DNA from 3 places in the Exiguobacterium sp. s125 genome. Region 1 is predicted to be linked to each of the others. Evidence: riboswitches for the same ligand, from Rfam matches in the RefSeq annotation. Region 1 holds a riboswitch; each other region holds the start of a gene.
The links. Region 1 has a riboswitch for S-adenosylmethionine ahead of KNQ05_RS13935 (alpha/beta hydrolase). Riboswitches for the same ligand answer to the same signal wherever they lie in the genome.
Positions count from the first base shown of each region.

Region 2: linked by a shared signal. The riboswitch ahead of KNQ05_RS01445 (methionine ABC transporter ATP-binding protein) and the one ahead of KNQ05_RS13935 (alpha/beta hydrolase) in region 1 are both predicted to bind S-adenosylmethionine.
Region 3: linked by a shared signal. The riboswitch ahead of KNQ05_RS10470 (LLM class flavin-dependent oxidoreductase) and the one ahead of KNQ05_RS13935 (alpha/beta hydrolase) in region 1 are both predicted to bind S-adenosylmethionine.

Region 1 covers NZ_JACSMI010000007.1:72,573-75,849, reverse strand. Annotated here, with positions in the region: gene ribD (bifunctional diaminohydroxyphosphoribosylaminopyrimidine deaminase/5-amino-6-(5-phosphoribosylamino)uracil reductase RibD) at 1-512, opposite strand, end outside; FMN riboswitch at 671-815, opposite strand; SAM riboswitch class I at 968-1,072, opposite strand; SAM riboswitch class I at 1,288-1,390, shown strand; gene KNQ05_RS13935 (alpha/beta hydrolase) at 1,451-2,209, shown strand; gene KNQ05_RS13930 (thymidine kinase) at 2,393-3,010, opposite strand; gene KNQ05_RS13925 (DedA family protein) at 3,193-3,277, shown strand, end outside.
Region 2 covers NZ_JACSMI010000001.1:301,931-305,207, forward strand. Annotated here, with positions in the region: gene KNQ05_RS01435 (PLP-dependent cysteine synthase family protein) at 1-492, shown strand, start outside; gene KNQ05_RS01440 (bifunctional cystathionine gamma-lyase/homocysteine desulfhydrase) at 485-1,651, shown strand; SAM riboswitch class I at 1,711-1,817, shown strand; gene KNQ05_RS01445 (methionine ABC transporter ATP-binding protein) at 1,896-2,918, shown strand; gene KNQ05_RS01450 (methionine ABC transporter permease) at 2,915-3,277, shown strand, end outside.
Region 3 covers NZ_JACSMI010000003.1:156,810-160,086, forward strand. Annotated here, with positions in the region: gene KNQ05_RS10465 (ATP-grasp domain-containing protein) at 1-598, opposite strand, end outside; gene KNQ05_RS10470 (LLM class flavin-dependent oxidoreductase) at 595-1,653, opposite strand; SAM riboswitch class I at 1,726-1,830, opposite strand; gene KNQ05_RS10475 (DUF975 family protein) at 2,022-2,696, opposite strand; gene KNQ05_RS10480 (DUF2325 domain-containing protein) at 2,764-3,277, opposite strand, start outside.

The DNA of each region.
Region 1 (3,277 bases):
GCTTCCGAAGTGATAAAGCGTTGTTCACCCGTCGCAATCGTCCCGTTCATCGTTTGGGCGACTTTCACTGTGACATGCGGACGTTTTCGTTCAATCGCCGTCCAAAATGGTTCATACAGTGCCACTGCCTCGTCTTTTAGTAGACCGACTTCGACGTCAATCCCCGCCTGACGGAGACGTGTGATACCGCTTCCTGCGACGAGCGCGTGGCGGTCCTCTGTCGCGATAAAAACACGATTGATTCCTGCTTCGAGGATTGCTTCCGTACACGGCGGTGTTTTGCCGTGATGATTGCACGGTTCGAGTGTCACGTAGAGATCGGCTCCGCGTGCTGCTTCACCTGCCATGAGGAGCGCTTCGACTTCGGCATGGGGTCCTCCCGCATAACGGTGGGCCCCAAAACCAACAATCCGCCCCTGTTTGACGATGACGCAGCCGACACTCGGATTCGGGCTCGTTTGACCGTTTAACATGTGTGCTAGTTGCATCGCATAACTCATGAATGTTTCCATTTTTTCCGCTCCTTTCAATAAAAAAGACGCCTCCTGTAAAAGGGGCGTCGTGATTGAAGGATTGACGAAATAAGCGTCTCGCGTTTCTGTTTTTACACATACAGAAACAGACCTTTCCCTGAAAACATTTTTTCAGAAAATGGCAGCAAGCGCATTGTTTCGTCCTTCTCCCATCCGGACTTTACCGTCGGCCCTGGAGTCTCACCAAGTCAGCCACAGTGCGTACACTGCAGGTCGCGGGCTCATCGATTTATCAATCGCATCACCGCCGGTTGGGATTTTCACCCTACCCCGAAGAACTGGTTATTGAGTTATACAGCTCAAGACTAGCACAGGTCATTCTAAAATACAAAATGAATTGTATTTCATTCTCTTTTTTTAGGAAAACATCAAAAAAAGGACCCTTCTCTTAAAAGAAAAGGATCCTTCCATCTGCACTAAGGCAGAATCCGCTCCGCTCATCTTTCAGACAAACGTCTGACGGAATTGGCACAGTACGACGTAAGAAGTCTGTTGCCGAGGTTTCGTAGGGCCAGTCCCTCCACCTCTCTCGATAAGTGCTACGGTATGAAGTTCATATGTGTGATGTTTCAAGTCGTTCTTATGTCGTGAATCTAATGCTTACACTACGGGGATTCCTTTCTCAAGTCAACCATATTTTCAAAATTAAACCAAATTACCCAGTTTATCAATTTCGACTTCTTTTTGACGTCTTGACAACGTATTTCAATCAATGCTATCCTCTTCACAATGATTATTCCGACAATTCCTATACGATATATCAAGAGTGGGCGAGAGATCTGGCTCTACGAACCCACGGCAACCTGCAACATGCAAGGTGCTCCGACCAGCAAAGCCGATGCTTTGGATGATACCTACGAGAATCTCGTAGTGCGCCTAAAGCACTACGAGTTTTTTAATAGAAGGAGGAACCCTTTATGAATTCATCATCACCCGTCCTGTTTGGCGCAGAAGCTTTTTTGGTTGAACGAGGTCCAATCGGTATTTTACTGTCTCACGGTTTTAACGCAACCCCTCAAAGCGTCCGTACTGTCGGAGAGCAGTTTGCCGCCCAAGGGTTTACCGTGTATGCCCCGCGTCTCGACGGACACGGGACGAGCATCCGTGATTTCGAAGCGTCGACTGCTGAAGATTGGAAACAAAGCCTCCGCCAAGGGTTCGACGTCTTAACCAATCATTGTTCGTCCATTTTCATCGCCGGACAATCGATGGGTGCGACACTTGCCCTTGCACTCGTCGCGGAAGGATTACCTGCTGACGGATTGATTACGATCAATGCAGCGTTAGCGATTCCTGCCTATGAAGCATTATCTTTTGAAGACTGTCCACGCTACTTAAAAGAAAGTACCCCAGACATTAAACGTGAAGCGTTTGAAATCATCTATGACCAGGTCCCTGTCGTCTGCGCATCGGAACTTTTGACCTTGATTGACCAGACACGTCCACTCTTACCAGCCATCGAGATTCCAACACTTATTTTATATTCTGCCGAAGACCATGTCGTCCCGCCTGAAAGTTCGGATTACCTTTATCAAGTCATCGGTTCGACGGACAAACGGAGCTATTGCCTGCTTGACTCCTATCATGTCGCGACCCTCGATTATGATCAAGAAACGATTGTCCGCGAGGCAACACACTTTGTACACCAATATAGTCGTTTGACCCACACCGGTTGATGTCTTTCCTGCGCAAAAGCAAGGGATGAAGACTGTTTCGATGCGTGTTTCAAGCATCGACTAAGCCGTCCAGAACAATATGAATGCGCAAAAAAAATGGCCGATGCTCCCTTGAAACGATGGGAGTATCGGCCATTTGATTGATGTGGTCCTGACTGATGAATCAGTCCTTCGTTTACTTCATCAGTTCTGTTGCTGTTTCTTCCATTGTTGCAGGGCTTGCGATTTCCCCGGCACTTCATGGCAGTGGCGGCAACGCGGCTCATACGACTCTGACGCGCCGACTAAAATGATTGGATCATTGTAGTTGGCAGGTCGACCGTCGATTAAACGTTGCGTCCGCGATGCCGGGTCACCGCACGACAGGCAGATCGCCTGCAGTTTCGTGACGAACTCTGCCCGTGCGAGAAGTTCCGGCATCTTACCGAATGGTTCCGCCCGGAAGTCTTGATCGAGTCCGGCACAGATGACACGTTTTCCGTCCTGCGCGAGGGCCTCGATGACATCGACGATTTCATCATCAAAGAACTGAACTTCGTCAATCGCGACCACTTGTGTCTCTTGTGCGACTGCCGCGTACACGTCACGGCTCGTCGCCATCGGTACCGCGATGACAGAGTTGCCGACGTGCGAGACGACATGTTCTTCATGATAACGGTCGTCGATTGCCGGTTTAAACACTTGGACCGGCAACTTCCCGTACTGAGCCCGGCGAACGCGTCGAATCAATTCTTCCGACTTACCAGAGAACATACTTCCGCAAATCACTTCAATCCAACCATACTGATTTATTACATGCATCATTGCAGACACCGTCCTCTAAAATTAGTCACTTTAACGAGTATAGCCCGAATCGAATATAAGGAAAAGAGTTGACTTCTCGAAATCAAAAATCCATCCGTTCATTCCCATGATTCCCCACCTTGTCGTTTTAACCAGTCCTCATTTCCTGTACACTATAGAAGAAGAATTTATGAAGGAAGGTGTTCCCGATCCATCACATATTACATGAAGTGCTTCATCAATATGGTTCATTCGGACTTGCGATCCTTCTAGCCGGGGGGATCA
Region 2 (3,277 bases), on a different contig from region 1:
GAAAACGAAGAAAACTCGGTCACTTATCAGCGGACACTTGGTCCGGAGCTTGTGGCGGAACTCGGTCACATCGACTGGTTCGTCGCCGGATGCGGATCAGGTGGAACGTTTGCCGGAACGACGGCTTTCTTAAAAGAACGCTTCGGGACAAAAGGGGCAATCGTCGAACCGGAAGGCTCCGTCCTCAACGGAGGGTCAGCCGGACCGCATAAAACAGAAGGAATCGGGACAGCCAAATGGCCAAGTCTCGTTTCTCGTGATTTAGTTGATGAAATTCATACGATTTCTGATTCGGATGCTTTTACGAAGGTCCATGAACTGGCGGCACGTGAAGGGTTACTCGTCGGCAGTTCAGCAGGAGCGGCACTCGCCGCGGCGCTCGATATCGCCCAGCGCCATCCTAGAAGTACGATTGTTACCGTCTTCGCAGACAGTGCAGAACGGTATTTGAGCCAACAAATCTTTGAAAAGGTGGACGAGACACATGCGTAAAAAAACAGCGTTGATTCACGGAGGAACGGGTGTAGACAAGGCAACGGGTGCCGTTACACCGCCAATCTATCAAACGAGCACATATAAGCAAGAAAAAATCGGTCAATTAAAAGACGGGTATGAGTACTCGCGCACAGCAAACCCGACGCGGACGAGCATCGAACGATTGATTGCTGATCTTGAAGGAGGCGTCCGTGGATTCGCGTTCGGATCAGGAATGGCGGCGATCCATGCTGTCTTCAATCTGCTTCAGTCTGGCGACCACATCGTCATGACGGACGACGTCTACGGCGGAACGTTCCGCTTGATGCAACGTGTCCTACCGAAGTTCAACATCGAAGTGACATTCGTCGATACGACGGATCTCAGCGCGACGGAAGCGGCGATTCAGGACAACACGAAGATGCTCTACGTCGAGACACCGACGAACCCGTTATTAAAAGTGACGGACATCGAAGCGATCGCAGCCATCACGCGTCGTCACGACTTGAAGCTCGTCGTCGACAACACGTTCGCGACACCATACTTGCAACAACCAATCGCGCTTGGGGCAGATATCGTGCTGCATAGTGCAACGAAATACATCGGCGGACACTCGGACGTCGTCGCAGGGCTTGTCGTCGTCAACGATGATACGCTCGGCGAAGAACTTCACTTCATCCAAAACTCGACGGGTGGAATTCTCGGACCGCAAGACAGCTTCCTGCTTGTCCGTGGTCTGCGGACGCTCGGTATCCGGATGGAAGCGATCGAAGAGACAGCACATGAACTTGTCAGCTTCCTGCAAGCGCAAGACGTCGTCTCGAACATCTTCTACCCGGGGCTCGCATCGCATCCCGGTCATGCGATTCAACAAAAACAAGCGACTGGTTTCGGCGGGATGATCAGCTTTGATGTCGGTTCAGCTGCAAATGCAGAGAAACTTGTGGAAGCGTCACACTTCTTCACGCTTGCTGAAAGCTTAGGGGCGGTCGAAAGTTTGATTTCCGTTCCGGCACGGATGACACATGCATCGATTCCGGCAGAACGTCGGGCAGAACTCGGCATCACGGATGGTCTCGTCCGAATCTCGGTCGGACTTGAAGATGCAGAGGATTTGAAAGAAGATTTAACGCATGCTTTCAGTTTGCTCGAAAAAGTTTCTGAAAAAACTGTTTGACAAGCAAAATAACCCCTGCTAATATTCAAAATATATTAAAAACAACTAAATACCGATAACTCTTATCAAGAGTGGTGGAGGGACTGGCCCGATGAAACCCGGCAACCGCGGAATTTATTTCCGAAGTGGTGCTAATTCCAGCAGACGAACGTCTGCAAGATGAGAGCAAATGGTTTTGTGTACTGAAAGTGCGCGCGTTTGCTCTAAAACGTGCGCACTTTTTTTATGTTTAGGAGGGACAGTAGTGATTCGTTTACAGGATGTAGGAAAGATTTATCGCTCGAAGCGCGGCGAAGTCGAAGCTGTCGCAAACGTCGATCTCACGATTGAGCGCGGCGAAATTTTCGGAATAATTGGTTATTCCGGTGCAGGGAAGTCAACCTTGATTCGCCTGCTGAACATGTTAGAAGCACCGACAAGCGGTTCGATTCAAATTGACGGTGTCGAGATGACGACGTTACGACCGAAAGAATTACGCGGCGTCCGGAAAAATGTCTCGATGGTCTTTCAGCACTTCAACTTGCTTTGGTCACGAACGGTCGAAGAAAACATTATGTTCCCGCTCGAACTCGGCGGATATCCGAAAGCACGCCGGAAAGAACGGGTCGCCGAGCTGATTCAACTCGTTGGACTCGACGGTCGCGAAGGCGCTTATCCGTCACAACTATCCGGTGGACAAAAACAACGCGTCGGGATTGCCCGCGCACTGGCATCAAACCCGGACGTCTTATTATGTGACGAGGCGACAAGCGCCCTTGATCCGAAAACGACGGACTCGATCTTAGAGTTACTCGTCGACATCAATAAAAAACTAAAACTGACGATCGTTTTGATCACACACGAGATGCACGTCATTCAAAAAATCTGTCACCGGGTCGCCGTCATGGAGGCCGGGAAAATCGTCGAACAGGGTCCTGTTTCAGAAGTCTTCCGGCATCCGAAACAAGCGATGACAAAAGAATTCGTCAAACAACTGACGTCGTCTACAGAAAACGAGTTGACGTTCGCGAAACTCCGTGAGCGCTATCCGACAGGGAAAATCGTCCAGCTGACATTCGTCGGTTCGACAGCAGAAAGTCCGATCCTGGCAGAAGTCATGAAAGATTCGACCTTATTATTTAATATCATCGGCGGGAACGTCGGACAGACGCAAGACGGTGCACTCGGAACGTTGTTCATCCAACTGATTGGTGCGACACATGAAACACAAGCGGTCATCGCGAAGCTTCAAGCGAGTGACGTGGAAGTGGAGGTGGATCACCGATGACGACATTCTTTAACGACCTCGATTGGGAAATGGTCTGGACGGCGACTGGCAGTACCGTTTATATGACAGCCGTCGCGGGTCTAGCGACTTTCATACTCGGTTTAATCATTGGTCTGTTGTTGTATGCGACGAATGAAGACTTATTGTTTAAGAACCGGGCACTGTATTCCGTGCTCAGCTTTTTAGTCAACATCTTCCGTTCGATTCCGTTTATTATATTGTTGATTTTATTGATTCCAGTGACGCTCATCATCGTCGGATCGTTCTTAGGACCAACAGCGGCACTTCCGGCACTGATTCTTGGGGCGGCACCGTTTTACGGGCGGATGGTCGAACTGGCACTGCGTGAAGTCGACAAA
Region 3 (3,277 bases), on a different contig from region 1:
CCGCATAGACGAACTTACCACCGACGAATTCACAACGCGTAATGTAGGGTTCAGGTGCTTGAATGTACTCTTGAATCAACGTGATGCCGTCGACCGGCTCATCGAATGTCGGTCCGTCAAGATACGTCTCGAGTGCTTCAATCGAGTGGAACAATTGAACGCCGAGTCCTTTACCGGCACGATTGTGTTTCGTGATGAACGACGATACTCCGATGTTTTGAGCGGCTTGGACGATTTGATCACGTCCGACGGCTGCCGTCGTTTTCGGAACACGGATACCTGCTTTTCGTAAGGCGGTGTATTGGTTGACCTTACTGACCTCGAGTCGTAACGCACGGGTTCCGTTGAAAACGGTCCGGTCATGTTCTTCGAGCCAAGCGAGGACCCCTTCCGTCAATTCTGGTGCATAGCGGTGCCCGCGCGTATGGGACGAGGCACTCATCCGGCTGTAAAAAACGCCTTCCGGTGGTGTTTCATCGAGTGGGACGACCCCTTCGTTGAGGTGCCACTGTTCATACGGTAAGTTGAGTTCCTCGAGTCGCTTGATTAAATGATCCGTCCATTCCTGATTTTCGTGTAAGATATGAATTTTCGTCATTTTAGTTGACCTACCTTTCGTTTCGCTTCGACGCGTGGCATGACCTCGCGGGCAAAGCGTTCCATTTCTTCGAGTTGCGGAGAAAATTGAAGCAAGAGCAATGTCACGCCGACTGCTTCAAATTCAAGAATCCGTTCTGCGATTTGATCCGGCGTCCCAATCAAGTTCGGACGCAGTCCCCGGTTTGAGACCGAATAGTCATTTCGTTTGACCTGTTGTTCGAGTTGCGATTTACTGACGAAGTCGTCATACCCGGCATATCCGGCACCGTCTTCTTTAACGTTCGTAATCCGGTGCCATTCTTCGAGCGCCGCTTCTTCCGTCTCGCGACAGATGATGTAGGCCGCCAGTCCGAAACTCGCAAGCGGCTGCTTCCCGGTCGCCGCGCGGCGGGTTTTCATATCCGTAATTTTCGTCGCGACTTCATCGACCGTTCCTCCATGCATGACATAGGCATCACAGTGATTGACGATCGTCTGTTTCCCCGTCTCACTCTCACCACCAGCGTAGAGCTTGATTCCGGGACGCTGAACGGGTTTCGGGTGAAGCTCTGCCCGTTCCAGCTGATAGTACGCCCCATCAAAACTATAGGGTGATGCGTCCGCCCATAATCCTTTCATGACCGTCACGAATTCTTCCGTCCGGGCATATCGTTCGTCATGGGCTGTAAAAATCCCATTGTATTGACGGGCTTCTTCCTCCCACCAGGCCGAGACGACGTTGAGCGTAAAACGTCCGTTACTCAACTGATCGAGGTTCGCCGCCATTTTTGCTGTCGTCGCCGGATTATGAAAACCGGGCCGGACGGCTGTCATGATTTCCAACCGTTCCGTTGTCGCCGCAATCGCCGCTGCCGTCGTCCACGCCTCAAGACTCGGTTCGGCTATTCCTTTAATGTCGTTTAAGTTCAATTCTGCAATCAATGTCGTAGAAAAGCCAATCCGTTCTGCCGTCTGTGCGACTTGTTTCGCATAATCGAATGTCGCTGGCATTTGTTCATCCTCGACGTTTCGTAACCAACCCCCGAAGATTGGTAACCAAAATCCGTATTCCATCCCCTGTGCCCCCTTTTTGCATAAAAAATCGCTCTTTTCGTTTAGAAAAGAGCGACGAATGTCTACTGTCGGCTCTTATCTTCAAAGGAATAAATTCCTCTTGGAAGTAGCACCTTCCGCTCATGCGGGGTTGCTGAAGTGTCGTCGGGCCAGTCCCTCGACTTCTCGTGATAAGAATAATTGAAATTAGCGTACATCTTTTAGCAGAGTAAAGCAACCTTTAAACCTTCTTTTCCTATCGGAATTAAAAAAACATTTGGAAAATCACTCTGTTTCTTGATACTTCTTTGTCTAGAAGCTAAAAACAGGAATTGCACATCGGTTTAAGATGGCAATCCCTGCTTTGTATGGTGCTGTTCAAAATCAATTCATTCTGGTGATACGAACGGTGAGTCATTGTGATTTGCATCCATCATGGCTGTCCGGTGACCAGTCGTCGAAACTTCTTCCCCACGCACGCGATCGTAGAACTTCGCGATTGTGACGCTGAAGTACGGGCCAATCCAGAGGAAACCGATTCCGATCGTAACAATTCCGAGCAAGAACCAACCGATGAACGAAAGGACGAGGAAAAACGCCTCTTTTTTGTGTCCATCCATCATTTGGCGTGAACGCGTAATGGCATCAAGGATGCCAATCGATGGTTCGTCCCGAATGATGTAATACGTCAACATGTAAGAGAATGACTTAATGATTCCTGGAATGATGAAAAGTAAGAACCATAGCCCTAAGAAAAAGGTTTGGACGATTGACACTCCAATGGCTTTCAAGAACATTTTGTACGGCTCAAACAAATCGGCGACTTTCGTCTGCTCGTCTCGGGCGACAGATAGGGCGAGCCATGACCATCCCATTGCAACCGGTAAGGTCAACACCGTCAAGAGCATACCAATCAAGTCGATAAATTGGAAATCCTCTTCGGGTGAGGACGCAAATCCGTTCGGAACGCCTTGAATGATTAAGAACAACAACATCATTAATGCCATGAAGCCCCATCGTCCCTGCAACGACTCGCGCGCTGCTAATTTTAATTGTTTTGACATCGAAAGATCCTCCTCAAAAATAAGTGCTACCTTTCTTTACGGTTTATTTTTGAGGAGGTTTCACTTTTTAACGCTCGTCTTTTAGTAAACGTTGGACCATTGCTTTTTCAAGTTGTTGCTGGCACGCCGTATACAAAGAGCTTCGTCCATCGAGTCGTTCAATCGCAAACGGAATATCGTGCTTTTTTGCTTGCACGAGGACATGTGCCGCTGCTGCGTGGGAGACGCGACTTTTGATGACGACGATCGCATCTGTCTTTTTCGCGAGACAGGCAATTTTTTTCGCAGCTTGGGCATCACCGCCAAGATGGATTAATTCGACTCCCGTCTCCGCAAAGAAGTCGCGGTAGACGGCGCGCTGTTGCTCATTACCGACGATGACGAGACGCATGCCGTCGTAGGAAGCAAAATCGAGTGCCGTTTTATCGACGAATTCGATTGGTTGACCTGGTAATGTCGTCGTATCGAGACGTTCGAGTTGCTGGACTTTCTTTTCCCGGAGGCGCCGCTCTTTTTTGACTTTCTTCGCCTTCGGTTTCCGTTGCATCATCTTGTCGTAGCGTCCTGTTTTCGCCTGTTTG